One region of the Streptomyces sp. NPDC046870 genome, then DNA from elsewhere that is predicted to be linked to it. Evidence: riboswitches for the same ligand, from Rfam matches in the RefSeq annotation. Region 1 holds a riboswitch; each other region holds the start of a gene.
What was found. Region 1 has a riboswitch for thiamine pyrophosphate ahead of thiC (phosphomethylpyrimidine synthase ThiC). Riboswitches for the same ligand answer to the same signal wherever they lie in the genome.

Region 2: it holds a riboswitch for thiamine pyrophosphate, as region 1 does, so the genes downstream of both, thiO (glycine oxidase ThiO) here and thiC (phosphomethylpyrimidine synthase ThiC) in region 1, are expected to answer to the same signal.
Region 3: it holds a riboswitch for thiamine pyrophosphate, as region 1 does, so the genes downstream of both, AB0946_RS25835 (thiamine ABC transporter substrate-binding protein) here and thiC (phosphomethylpyrimidine synthase ThiC) in region 1, are expected to answer to the same signal.

The regions. Positions count from the first base shown of each region.
Region 1 covers NZ_JBEYXM010000003.1:44,575-48,926, forward strand. The annotation lists gene AB0946_RS08755 (hypothetical protein) at 1-584, shown strand, start outside; gene thiC (phosphomethylpyrimidine synthase ThiC) at 705-2,489, opposite strand; TPP riboswitch at 2,482-2,659, opposite strand; gene AB0946_RS08765 (YibE/F family protein) at 2,732-4,126, shown strand; gene AB0946_RS08770 (SsgA family sporulation/cell division regulator) at 4,258-4,352, opposite strand, start outside.
Region 2 covers NZ_JBEYXM010000040.1:42,315-46,666, reverse strand. The annotation lists gene AB0946_RS39960 (FAD-dependent oxidoreductase) at 1-801, opposite strand, end outside; gene AB0946_RS39955 (hypothetical protein) at 834-1,184, opposite strand; TPP riboswitch at 1,238-1,349, shown strand; gene thiO (glycine oxidase ThiO) at 1,347-2,564, shown strand; gene thiS (sulfur carrier protein ThiS) at 2,561-2,773, shown strand; gene AB0946_RS39940 (thiazole synthase) at 2,777-3,571, shown strand; gene pknB (Stk1 family PASTA domain-containing Ser/Thr kinase) at 3,699-4,352, shown strand, end outside.
Region 3 covers NZ_JBEYXM010000013.1:107,743-112,094, reverse strand. The annotation lists gene AB0946_RS25850 (cytochrome P450) at 1-680, shown strand, start outside; gene AB0946_RS25845 (hypothetical protein) at 722-910, shown strand; gene rlmN (23S rRNA (adenine(2503)-C(2))-methyltransferase RlmN) at 1,007-2,113, shown strand; TPP riboswitch at 2,137-2,243, shown strand; gene AB0946_RS25835 (thiamine ABC transporter substrate-binding protein) at 2,325-3,398, shown strand; gene AB0946_RS25830 (iron ABC transporter permease) at 3,446-4,352, shown strand, end outside.

The sequences.
Region 1 (4,352 bases):
ACTCCGGTTCGGCCACCGCGGGCCTCGCCACCGCTCTCGGGGAGGCCGCCGAGAACACCGGCGCGGGCGCCATCGCGGTCATCGCCGTCCTGGCTCCCGTCCTCTCCGGGACCGCCGCGGTGATCTTCCTGCTCGTCGGCTACGTCCTGAAGGCGCTCGACCCCGGCCAGACCTTCGCCCGGACCATGCTCACCGCCGGATGGGTGTTCGGTGCCATCACCGCGGCGGCCGTCCTCGTCGCCGCGGTCGGACTGCTGCTCACCGCTCTGCGCAACAGCACCCCGGCGGACGACCGGGCACGGGACGCGGCCCGCGAGGAGCTGGCCAGGGCCAGGGAGGCATGGCGGGACGCCCTGCTGGAGCGCGGCATCCTGCCCTTCCTCCGGGAGGCACTCGCCGAGCCCGGCACGGCCGCCGGGCACTCGTCGATTCCGCCCGCACCGACCGGCCGCATACCTCGCCTCGGTTACGACCGCCCCGGCTTCAGCAGCCCCGGCGACGGCACCGCGACCGGCCGTCCGAGCTTCACCAGCCCCGACTACACGAGCCCGGACTTCGGAGGCCCGGACCACCAGCCCGAGTGATCCGGGCCGGCCCACCGGTGTGCTGACACCACACCGGCCGGCCGTCGACCCGCTGCCCCGCCGCACCAGCCGGCCGTCAGGGGACCGGCCGGCGCGGCGAGTTCAGCGTGCTGCGCTCAGTCAGTCCGCGATCGGCAGGTACACCCGGTTGCCGGCGGCCGCGAACTCCTGCGACTTCTGGGCCATGCCCTCCTCGATCTCCGCCCGGCTGCCGCCGTGCTCCCGCCGGATGTCCTGCGAGATCTTCATGCTGCAGAACTTCGGCCCGCACATGGAGCAGAAGTGCGCCGTCTTGGCGGGCTCGGCCGGCAGGGTCTCGTCGTGGAACTCCCGAGCCGTGTCCGGGTCCAGCGCGAGGTTGAACTGGTCCTCCCAGCGGAACTCGAAGCGGGCGTCGGACAGCGCGTCGTCCCACTCCTGCGCACCGGGATGCCCCTTGGCGAGGTCCGCCGCGTGTGCGGCGATCTTGTAGGTGATGACGCCGGTCTTGACGTCGTCCCGGTTGGGCAGGCCTAGGTGCTCCTTGGGCGTGACGTAGCAGAGCATCGCCGTGCCCCACCAGGCGATCATCGCGGCACCGATGCCGGAGGTGATGTGGTCGTACGCCGGCGCGACGTCCGTGGTCAGCGGGCCGAGCGTATAGAACGGGGCTTCATCGCAGATCTCCTGCTGAAGGTCGATGTTCTCCTTGATCTTGTGCATCGGGACGTGTCCCGGGCCCTCGATCATCGTCTGTACGTGGAAACGCCTGGCGATCCGGTTGAGTTCCCCGAGCGTCCTCAGCTCCGCGAACTGCGCTTCGTCGTTGGCGTCCGCGATCGACCCCGGCCGCAGGCCGTCACCCAGCGAGTACGTGACGTCGTAGGCGGCGAGGATCTCGCACAGCTCCTCGAAGTTCTCGTACAGGAACGACTCCTTGTGGTGCGCCAGGCACCACGCGGCCATGATCGAACCGCCGCGCGAGACGATGCCGGTTTTGCGATTCGCGGTGAGCGGCACGTACGGCAGCCGGACGCCCGCATGGACCGTCATGTAGTCCACGCCCTGCTCGGCCTGCTCGATGACGGTGTCCTTGTAGATCTCCCAGGTCAGTTCCTCGGCCTTGCCGTCGACCTTCTCCAGGGCCTGGTAGAGCGGCACCGTGCCGATGGGGACGGGGGAGTTGCGCAGGACCCACTCGCGCGTGGTGTGGATGTTGCGGCCGGTGGACAGGTCCATGACCGTGTCGGCGCCCCAGCGGGTCGCCCAGGTCATCTTCTCGACCTCCTCCTCGATGGAGGACGTCACCGCGGAATTGCCGATGTTGGCGTTCACCTTCACCAGGAACCGCTTGCCGATGATCATCGGCTCGATCTCCGGGTGGTTGACGTTGGCCGGCAGCACCGCCCGGCCCGCCGCGATCTCCTCGCGCACCACCTCGGGGGAGACGTTCTCCCGGAGGGCCACGAACTCCATCTCCGGCGTGATCTCGCCGCGGCGGGCGTACGCGAGCTGCGTCACCGCCTGGCCGTCGCGGCCCCGCCGCGGTTGTCGCGGGCGTCCGGGGAAGACCGCGTCCAGGTTCCGCAGCCCGCCGCGCGGCGCGGTGTGCTTGATGCCGTCGTCCTCGGGACGGACCGGACGGCCCGCGTACTCCTCGGTGTCGCCGCGGGCGATGATCCAGTTCTCCCGCAACGGCGGCAGGCCACGGCGGACGTCCGTGTCGACGAGTGGATCGGTGTACGGGCCGGATGTGTCGTACAGCGTGACCGACTGCCCGTTGGTGAGGTGCACCTGACGGACCGGCACGCGCAGATCGGGGCGCGAGCCCTCGACGTACGCCTTGTGCCAGCCGATGGACTTCCCGGCCTCCTGTGACTTCTCGTCCTGGACGGAGGCAGGCGTGCGTGCGTCCTTGTTGGCCATGAGACCTACTCCCTACGCCGGCATTACCCGGTAACAGGTTCGGCGGTCGACGCAGCGGTGTCCGTCTGCCGACGTTTCCTGTGGAACGCCTCTTGTTCCACGTGAAACGTCGCGTGTACGGAGTTCAGCGCCCTCTCAGCCCGGTGCTCCGAGCTCCCGCGTGTACAAAGGTGCTCCCACGCTAGCGTCATGTGTGGCGCGGTGAACAGTGGGCCCCCCGCCGTTCTTGCGATGATCGGGCGGTGACCAGGATCGAGCAGTACCCTTACCAGCCGCCCGAGCCGCCCCGCCGAGACGGCCCGGAGCAAGGGGATGGACACGGCCACGGGCCGCGCGGCCATGGTCACTCACATGGCCACAGCCACGGCCCCGCCACCCCCGTCTCCCAGCACCTGCGCAAGGTCATCGCGGCGATCCTGGTCCCCTTCACCGCGGCGGTCCTGGTCGGCCTCGTGGTGCTCTGGCCGGGGCAAGCTCCCTCCCACAAGCGCACCGGCGTCGGCTTCGACCGGCAGACCCAACAGGCAACGGTCAGCCGGGTCGTCGAGGTCAGCTGCAAGTCGGTGAACGCCTCCGGCGGCACTCCGGCCGGCGACACCTCCAACACCGAGGGCACGTCGGCGGAGGCCAACAGAACCTGCAAGAGGGCCACCATCCGGATCGACACCGGTAAGGACAAGGGCCGTACCTTCACCGAGATCGTGCAGCCGGACCAGTCGCGGCAGCTGCACCAGGGCGAGAAAGTCGTGGTCGCCTATGAGCCCTCGGCCCCCAAGGACCTGCAGTACTCGGTGACCGATGTGAACCGGACGTTCCCCATGGCACTGCTCGCGGGGATCTTCGCGGTGGCCGTCGTGGTGGTGGGCCGGCTGCGCGGAGTCATGGCGCTGGTCGCGCTCGCCGTGAGTTTCCTCGTGCTGACCCTGTTCATCCTGCCGGCGATCCTGGAGGGGGCGAACCCGCTGCTGGTCGCCGTGGTGGGGTCGAGCGCCATCATGCTCATCGCCCTGTACATGTGCCACGGGCTGTCGGCGCGCACGTCGGTGGCGGTGCTCGGCACACTGATCTCGCTCTGCCTGATCGGCGTGCTCGGGTCGCTGTTCATCGGCTGGGCCGCGCTGACCGGTAACACGGACGACAGCACCGGCCTGATCCACGGCCTGTATCCGTCGATCGACATGAGCGGTCTGCTGCTGGCAGGCGTCATCATCGGTTCGCTCGGCGTCCTGGACGACGTGACGGTGACACAGACCTCCGCCGTCTGGGAGCTGCACGAGGCCAACCCGTCGATGGGCTGGCGCGGGCTGTACCGGGCGGGCATCCGCATCGGCCGCGACCACATCGCGTCCGTGGTCAACACCCTGGTGCTCGCCTACGCCGGTGCCGCACTGCCGTTGCTGCTGCTGTTCTCCATCGCGCAGAGCAGCGTCGGCACCGTGGCCAACAGCGAGCTGGTGGCCGAGGAGATCGTGCGCACGCTCGTGGGCTCGATCGGTCTGGTCGCCTCCGTCCCGGTCACCACCGCACTGGCCGCGCTCGTCGTGTCGGCCGACCGGACCGGTCCCGGTGTCCCTGCGCCCGCCGGGGCACAGCCCGCGCCGGCACGCGGCGGCCGGGGCCGACGCCGGAAGCGGTGACGCAGGGAGGAGGAGCCGGGAGGGGTGACGCGAGGAGGGAGGAGCCGGGAGCGGTCAGCCGCCCCCCGCAGAAGCGTTCCTGCACAGTTCCGCGTGGCATGGCGGACCGCCCGCCACCCCTTCCCCATCGTTCAGCCGGCGCTCTGTTCCTCGGCCAGGATGCGGTCCAGGGCCTCGTCGAGGTGGGCGTCGAAATCGGCGAGCGCGCCCTCCTGGCCGAGCGGCA
Region 2 (4,352 bases), on a different contig from region 1:
CAGGCGGTCGTCGGTGAGGACCTCGCCGTGCGCCCCCAGCTCGATGCCGGAGCCGGCCAGCCAGCCGGTGGCCGGGCGGGCGCCGATGCCGACGACGACGGCGCCCGCGGGCAGCCGGGTGCCGTCGGCGAGCACCACCTCGCCGGGCTCGACGCGCTCCACGCGCGCGTGGGTGCGCAGCTCCACGCCCGCCTCGGCGTACCAGGCGGCCATGGGCGCGGCGACCTCGGCGGGCAGGGCACCGGCGAGCGGCTGGCCGGCGGCCTCCACGACGGTCACCGCGCAGCCGGCCTCGCGGGCGGCGGTGGCGAACTCAGCGCCGATCCAGCCGGCGCCCACGACCACGATGTCGTGCTGCCGGGCGAGCACGGGGCGCAGCCGTTCGGCGTCGTCCAGGGTGCGCAGCAGGTGCACGCCGGGCATGCCCTCGGTGCCGGGCAGCCGGACCGGTTCGGCGCCGGTGGCGAGGACCAGGACGTCGTACGCCACCGGGCCCGTCGCGGTGTCCAGCTCGTGCTCGGCGGGGCGCACGCCGTACACCTCGCAGCCGAGCCGCAGCTCGACCCCGAGGGACTCGAAGTCCACCTCGAAGGCGGAGTCCTCGGCCTTGCCGAGCAGCACCGCCTTCGACAGCGGCGGCCGGTCGTACGGCTGGTGCGGCTCGGCGCCGATGACGGTCACGTCGCCCCGGAAGCCCTGCTCCCGCAGGGCGACCGCGGTCTGCACCCCGGCCATGCCCGCGCCGACGACGGCCACGCGCCGCGCCGCCGCCGTGCCCTCTCGCGCTGTCTGCTCGCTCACCCGATCACCATAGACAATTGACGAGGAGTCAGTCAGGGGGCGGGCTCGGTGACCTGCTCCACCACGCTCGTACCGGAGCCGGCCTGGGACTCCCACTCCCAGGTCTCGTCCAGGCGCACCCGCCCGTCCGGCAGCTCGACGACCGCGGACACGCAGTGCCCCGAGGAGGTGGTCCCGTCGGTCTTGAGCTGCACGTACCGGAAGTCCAGCCGGTCGCCCTCGCGGGTGCCGACCAGATGGCCGCGCACGACGTCGCCGCCCGCGTACTCCGCCCAGATCGCGCCGTCCTGCTCGTGGTACGCGAACCGCGTGCGGGTGCCCACCTGACCTGGGGCTTGGTCCGCCACGGGGGCGAGGATCAGTCCGTCGAGCGACCGGGCCATGGAACGGGGCTCCCTTACGGGTGAGAGGGGCGGCGGGCTAGGGTTGCCACCGTACAAGCACTCGCGGGAGCCCGGACGCACCGGGCTGAGAGGGAGGCTCGCGGCCTCCGACCGTACGAACCTGATCCGGGTCATGCCGGCGAAGGGAGGGGCTGGACGCCCATGTCGTCACGTACGTCCGACGTCCTCGTCATCGGGGGTGGGATCATCGGCCTGGTCACGGCCTGGCGCGCGGCGCAGCGCGGGCTGGCCACGGCCGTGGTGGACCCCTCACCCGGCGGCGGGGCCGCGCAGGTCGCGGCCGGGATGCTGGCCGCGGTCACCGAACTGCACTACGGCGAGGAGACCCTGCTCGCCCTGAACCTGGAGTCGGCCCGCCGCTACCCCGCCTTCGCGGCCGAGCTGACCGAACTGACCGGCGATGACCTCGGCTACCGCCGCTGCGGCACCCTCGCCGTCGCCCTGGACGCCGACGACCGCGCCCACCTGCGCGAACTGCACGCGCTCCAGCAGCGCTCGGGCCTCGCCTCGGAGTGGCTGTCGGGGCGGGAGTGCCGGCGCCTGGAGCCGATGCTGGCGCCGGGGGTGCGGGGCGGGCTGCGGGTCGACGGCGACCACCAGATCGACCCGCGCCGGCTGGCGGCGGCCCTGGTGGCCGCGTGCGAGCGGGCCGGCGTGGTGTTCCACCGGGCGTGGGCGGAGCGGCTGGACGTGGTGCGCGAGCGGGCCGCCGGGGTCACCACGGCGGACGGCACGGCTCTGCGCGCGGACCGGGTGGTGCTCGCGGCCGGCAGCCTGAGCGGGCGGCTCGCGGGCGTGCCGGACGAGCTGCTGCCTCCGGTGCGGCCGGTGAAGGGGCAGGTGCTGCGGCTGACCGTGCCGCGCCGGTACGCGCCGTTCCTGAACCGGACCGTGCGGGCCGTGGTGCGGGGCAGCCAGGTCTACCTGGTGCCCCGGGAGAACGGCGAACTGGTCGTCGGCGCCACCAGCGAGGAGCTGGGCTGGGACACGACGGTCACCGCCGGGGGCGTGTACGAGCTGCTGCGCGACGCGCACGAGCTGGTGCCCGGCATCACCGAGCTGCCGCTGACCGAGACCCGGGCCGGGCTGCGCCCCGGCTCCCCGGACAACGCGCCGCTGCTCGGCCCGTCCGGGCTGGCCGGGCTGCTGCTGGCCACCGGGCACTACCGCAACGGCGTGCTGCTCACGCCGGTCACCGGGGACGTGCTGGCGCACGCGCTGGTCACCGGCGAGCTGCCGGAGGAGGCCCGTCCGTTCACGCCGCGGCGGTTCGGCGCCACGGCCTGGGGAGCCGCCGCGCGCGTGGGGACGAGGCAGGAGCGCGGGGAGACGAGGGAAGAGGTGGAGCAGCCCGTATGAACAGCCCGGTCATGATTTCCGTCAACGGGGAGCGCCGGGAGATCGCCCCGGGCACCGCCCTCGACACCCTCGTCCGGACCCTCACCGCCGCCCCGCGCGGGGTGGCCGCCGCCGTCAACGAGACCGTCGTCCCGCGCGCGCGGTGGGCGACGACCGCCCTCGCCGACGGCGACCGGGTCGAGGTCCTCACCGCCGTGCAGGGAGGCTGAGCCATGGCCGACGATCCCCTGGTCCTCGGTGACCTGTCCTTCTCCTCCCGGCTGATCATGGGCACGGGCGGGGCGCCCAGCCTGGACGTGCTGGAGCGGGCGCTGGTCGCCTCCGGTACGGAACTGACCACGGTCGCGATGCGCCGGGTGGACCCCTCCGTGCACGGCTCGGTGCTGTCGGTGCTGGAGAGGCTCGGCATCCGGGTGCTGCCGAACACGGCCGGCTGCTTCACCGCGGGCGAGGCCGTGCTGACCGCCCGGCTGGCCCGCGAGGCGCTGGGCACGGACCTGGTGAAGCTGGAGGTCATCGCCGACGAGCGGACGCTGCTGCCGGATCCGGTGGAGCTGCTGGAGGCGGCGGAGACGCTGGTGGACGACGGGTTCACGGTGCTGCCGTACACGAACGACGATCCGGTGCTCGCGCGGAAGCTGGAGGACGTGGGGTGCGCCGCGGTCATGCCGCTGGGGTCGCCGATCGGGTCCGGGCTCGGGATCCGCAACCCGCACAACTTCCAGCTGATCGTGGAGCACGCGCGCGTGCCGGTGATCCTGGACGCGGGGGCCGGTACGGCGTCGGACGCGGCGTTGGCGATGGAGCTGGGGTGCGCGGGTGTGATGCTCGCCTCCGCGGTGACCCGGGCCCAGGAGCCGGAGCTGATGGCCTCCGCCATGAAGCTCGCGGTGGAGGGGGGCCGGCTGGCCCGGCGGGCCGGGCGGATTCCCCGCAGGTACCTCGCCGAGGCGTCGTCCCCCGCGGAGGGCCTGGCCGTGCTGGACCCCGAGCGTCCCGCGTTCTGACCGGTGCCGCGGTCTGCGTCCGGTCGGTGGCCGCCAGGTCGTGGGTGCGTCACAGGTCGGCTGCAGTGCTGGTGGGAAAGCGGTCTCGGCGCGGGAACCGCCGGTGCCCCTCGTAGACTCGCCTCTCGTGGATACGACCCTTCAGGACCCCCTCGTCGGGCAGGTGCTCGACGGCCGGTACCGCGTCGACGCGCGGATCGCGGCCGGCGGGATGGCCACGGTCTACCGGGCCCTGGACACCCGCCTGGACCGTGTGCTCGCGCTGAAGGTGATGCACCCGACGCTCGCGGCCGACGGCGCGTTCGTCGAGCGGTTCATCCGGGAGGCCAAGTCCGTCGCCCGGCTCGACCACCCCAACGTGGTGCAGGTCTTCGACCAGGGGACCGACGGGTCGTACGTCTACCTGGCGATGGAGTACATCGCCGGCTGCACCCTGCGGGACGTGCTGCGCGAGCGGGGCGCGGTGCAGCCGCGGGCCGCGCTGGACGTCCTGGAGCCGGTGCTCGCCGCGCTCGGCGCCGCGCACCGGGCCGGGTTCGTGCACCGCGACATGAAGCCCGAGAACGTGCTGATAGGCGACGACGGCCGGGTCAAGGTCGCCGACTTCGGGCTGGTGCGCTCCGTGGACACGGTGACCAGCACGACGGGTGCCGTGCTCGGGACCGTCTCCTACCTCGCGCCGGAGCAGATCGAGCAGGGCATCACCGATCCGCGGGCCGACGTGTACGCCTGCGGTGTGGTCCTGTACGAGATGCTGACGGGCGCCAAGCCGCACTCCGGG
Region 3 (4,352 bases), on a different contig from region 1:
CGGGAGCCGATGCGCAGGAGCGGGCCAGAGAGGCGGCCCTGATCACCCGGGCCCGGGTCACCGAACTGCTCCGCAGCCGCCGAGAGGACCCCCGAGACGATCTGGCAGGGGTGCTGGCACGGGCCGCCGAGGCCGGCGAGATCACCGACGACGAGGCGACGTCCCTGGCCATCGCCGTCCAGGTCAGCGGGGGCCACGCGGTCCGCAACAACAGCGCGTCGATGATGTACGCGCTGCTCACCCACCCAGGGCACCTGGACCGGCTGCGCCGGGAGCCGGAGCTGCTGCCCCGGGCCGTGGAGGAACTGTTCCGCTACGTCCCGCACCGCAACGGCGTCGGCATCCCACGGGTCGCCACCGAGGACGTGGAGGTCGGCGGGCGGCTGATACGGGCCGGTGACGTCGTCTACAACGCCTACCTGGCCGCCAACCGCGATCCCGAGGTCTTCCCCGACCCGGACGCCCTGGACTTCGACCGCGACAACCTCGCCCATGTGGCCTTCGGGCACGGCCCGCACCACTGCCTGGCCGCCGTCATGGCCCGCATGGAGGCCGAGGTCATGATCGGCGCCGTACTGACCCGCTTCCCCGGCATCCGCCTGGCCGTGCCGCCCGGGGAAGTCGGGTTCCAGACGCGGGGTCTGATCCGCGGGCCGAGGACCCTGCCCGTGACGTGGTGACACCTCGCATGGCAAGGTACGCAGGAACACAGGGGGGAAACATGATCTTTCCACTGCTCGGCATCCTGGCCCTCGCCGTCGGCGGCTGCGTCTGCGTGGTGTGGGCGGAGCGCGGCGGCCCGCGCTGGGTCCGGATCGTGGCGGCCCTCACACGCGGCGCGGGCGAACTGCTGAGCAGCGCCCAGAAGAGCCGGAGACGAGGCCTAAGCGGCAACACCGACGGCGACTGACGACGACCGCGCCACGGACCCGCCGGGCCCTTGGTCCCGATCCGCGACGGTGACAGCCCCAGGTCACCCGTTTGGATCTGCGACACTGGATGCACCATGCCCAAGCCCGGAGAACTCACTTTCGTCGCGCCGCGCGGAGCCAAGAAGCCGCCGCGGCATCTCGCCGACCTCACGCCCGCCGAGCGCAAGGACGCCGTGGCCGGGATCGGTGAGAAGCCGTTCCGTGCCAAGCAGCTCTCGCAGCACTACTTCGCGCGGTACGCGCACGACCCGGAGCAGTGGACCGACATCCCCGCCGGTTCCCGCGCCAAGCTCCAGGAAGCGCTGTTCCCTGAGCTGATGACCGTCGTCCGGCACCTGTCCACCGACCAGGGGACCACGCGCAAGACGCTGTGGCGGCTGTTCGACGGGACGCTGGTCGAGTCCGTGCTGATGCGGTACCCGGACCGGGTCACCATGTGCATCAGCTCGCAGGCCGGGTGCGGCATGAACTGCCCGTTCTGCGCGACCGGACAGGCCGGGCTGGACCGGAACCTGTCCACCGCGGAGATCGTCCACCAGATCGTGGACGGCATGCGGGCGCTGCGGGACGGTGAGGTGCCCGGCGGCCCCGCGCGGCTGTCCAACATCGTCTTCATGGGGATGGGCGAGCCCCTCGCCAACTACAAGCGGGTCGTCGGCGCCATCCGGGCGCTCACCGATCCCGCCCCGGACGGGCTCGGCCTCTCGCAGCGCGGGATCACCGTCTCCACCGTCGGGCTCGTGCCGGCCATCCACCGGTTCGCCGACGAGGGCCTGAAGTGCCGGCTCGCGATCTCCCTGCACGCCCCGGACGACGAGCTGCGCGACACCCTCGTCCCCGTGAACACGCGGTGGAAGGTGCGCGAGGTGCTGGACGCCGGGTTCGAGTACACCGAGAAGTCCGGGCGCCGGCTGTCCATCGAGTACGCGCTCATCCGCGACATCAACGACCAGGCGTGGCGGGGCGACCGGCTCGGACGGCTGCTGAAGGGCAGGCCCGTGCACGTCAACCTCATCCCGCTGAACCCGACGCCGGGGTCGAAGTGGACCGCGTCGCGGCCGGAGGACGAGAAGGCGTTCGTGGAGGCCATCGCCGCGCACGGCGTGCCCGTCACCGTCCGGGACACCCGCGGGCAGGAGATCGACGGGGCCTGCGGTCAGCTCGCGGCCACCGAGCGGTAATCTGACCCGGTCCACATATCTTCATATTCCGACAGGGGAGCGCCACAGCGCTGAGAGTGCGGCACCGGGCCGCAGACCCTCTGAACCTCGCCCAGGTCATTCTGGGTAGGAAGTTCGGTCATCACTCAAGCTGTTGCGCCCTGCCCGGGTCTCCCCAGCGGAGCCCGGGCAGGGCCGCGCCTCTTCCTGGTCAACCCCAGGAGGACATCCAGTGCACAACAAGACCTTCGTGGCCGTGGCGGTCGGGCTCGGCCTGATCGGCCTGTCCGCGTGCGGTTCCGGCAAGAGCGAACCGGCCGCCGATTCCAAGACCGTGACGCTGGTCAGCCACGACTCGTGGGCCGTCTCCAAGAACGTGCTGAAGGACTTCGAGAAGCAGTCCGGGTACAAGGTCAGGGTCCTCAAGGACGGCGACGCCGGGCAGGCCGTCAACAAGGCCGTGCTGACCAAGGACAACCCGCAGGGCGACGTCTTCTTCGGCGTCGACAACACGCTGCTCTCCCGAGCCCTGGACAACGGGCTGTTCCAGCCGTACCGGGCCAAGGGCTACGACACGGTCCGGCCCGAGTTCCGCGTCGACCAGGACAAACACCGCGTCACGCCCGTCGACACCGGCGACATCTGCGTCAACTACGACAAGGCCTGGTTCAGCGCGCACAAGCTGACCCCGCCGCAGTCCTTCGCCGACCTCGCCGAGCCCGCGTACAAGAACCTCCTCGTCACCGAGAACGCGGCGACCTCCTCGCCGGGCCTCGGTTTCCTGCTCGGCAGCGCCGCGCGGTTCGGGGACGACGGCTGGCAGGACTACTGGAAGAAGCTCAAGGCCAACGGCGTCAAGGTCGTCGACGGCTGGGAGCAGGCCTACTACCAGGAGTTCTCCGGTTCCTCCGAGGGGAAGAAGGCGGGCGGCGACCGGCCGCTGGTGGTGTCGTACGCCTCCTCCCCGCCCGCCGAGGTGATCTACGCCAAGAAGAGGCCCGCCACCGCCCCGACCGGGGTGTCGTACGGCACCTGCTTCCGGCAGACCGAGTACGCCGGGCTGCTGAGCCACGCGAAGAACACCAAGGGCGGCAAGGCGTTCCTCGACTTCCTGCTGACCAAGGAGTTCCAGCAGGACATGCCGCTGAACATGTTCGTCTACCCGGTCGTGGAGGGGGCGGCCGTCCCCGCCGACTTCACGAAGTACGGGCCGGCCGCCAAGGACCCCGCCACCGTGGCGCCGGACAGGATCGCCGCCAACCGCGACCAGTGGGTCAAGTCGTGGACGTCACTCGTACTGAAGTGACCGCCCGCGTCAGGGACAGGCGCGGGAGCGCGGCGCGGCTCGGCCTCATGGCCCTGCCCGTCGCGTTCTTCGCGTTGTTCTTCGCCTGGCCCGTGGCCGCGATCGTCGCGCGCGGGCTGGAGACGGACGGCGCCTGGCACCTCGGCCGGATCGCGGACGTCGTCACCCGGCCGGACATCCGGCACGTGCTGTGGTTCACCACCTGGCAGGCACTCGCCTCCACCGCGCTCACCCTGCTGCTCGCACTGCCCGCCGGCTACGTCTTCGCCCGCCTCGACTTCCCGGGCAAGCAGCTGCTGCGGGCCGTCGTCACCGTCCCGTTCGTGCTGCCGACCGTCGTCGCGGGCAGCGCCTTCCTGGCGCTGCTCGGCCGGGGCGGGCTGCTGGACGAGCTGTGGGGGATACGGCTGGACACCACGGTGTGGGCGATCCTGCTGGCCCACGTCTTCTTCAACTTCGCGGTCGTCGTCCGTACCGTGGGCGGCCTGTGGGCGCAGCTCGACCCCCGGCAGGAGGAGGCCGCCCGGATGCTGGGCGCCTCCCCGCTGACGGCCTGGCGCAAGGTCACCCTGCCCGCGCTCGCGCCCGCCGTGGCCGCCGCCGCCCTGATGGTGTTCCTGTTCACCTTCACCTCCTTCGGTGTGGTGCAGATCCTCGGCGGCCCCACCTTCTCCACCCTCGAAGTGGAGATCTACCGGCAGACCTCCGAGGTCTTCGACCTGTCCACGGCCGCCGTCCTCACCCTGGTCCAGTTCGCGGCGGTCGGCGCGGTCCTCGCCGTGCACGCCTGGACGGTACGGCGCCGGGAGACGGCGCTGCGGCTCGTGGACCCGACGGTGACGGCCCGGCGCCCGCGCGGCGCCGGACAGTGGGCCCTGCTCGCCTCGGTCCTCGCCGTCGTCGCGCTGCTGCTGGTCCTGCCGCTCGCCGTCCTCGTCCGCCGCTCCCTGGACG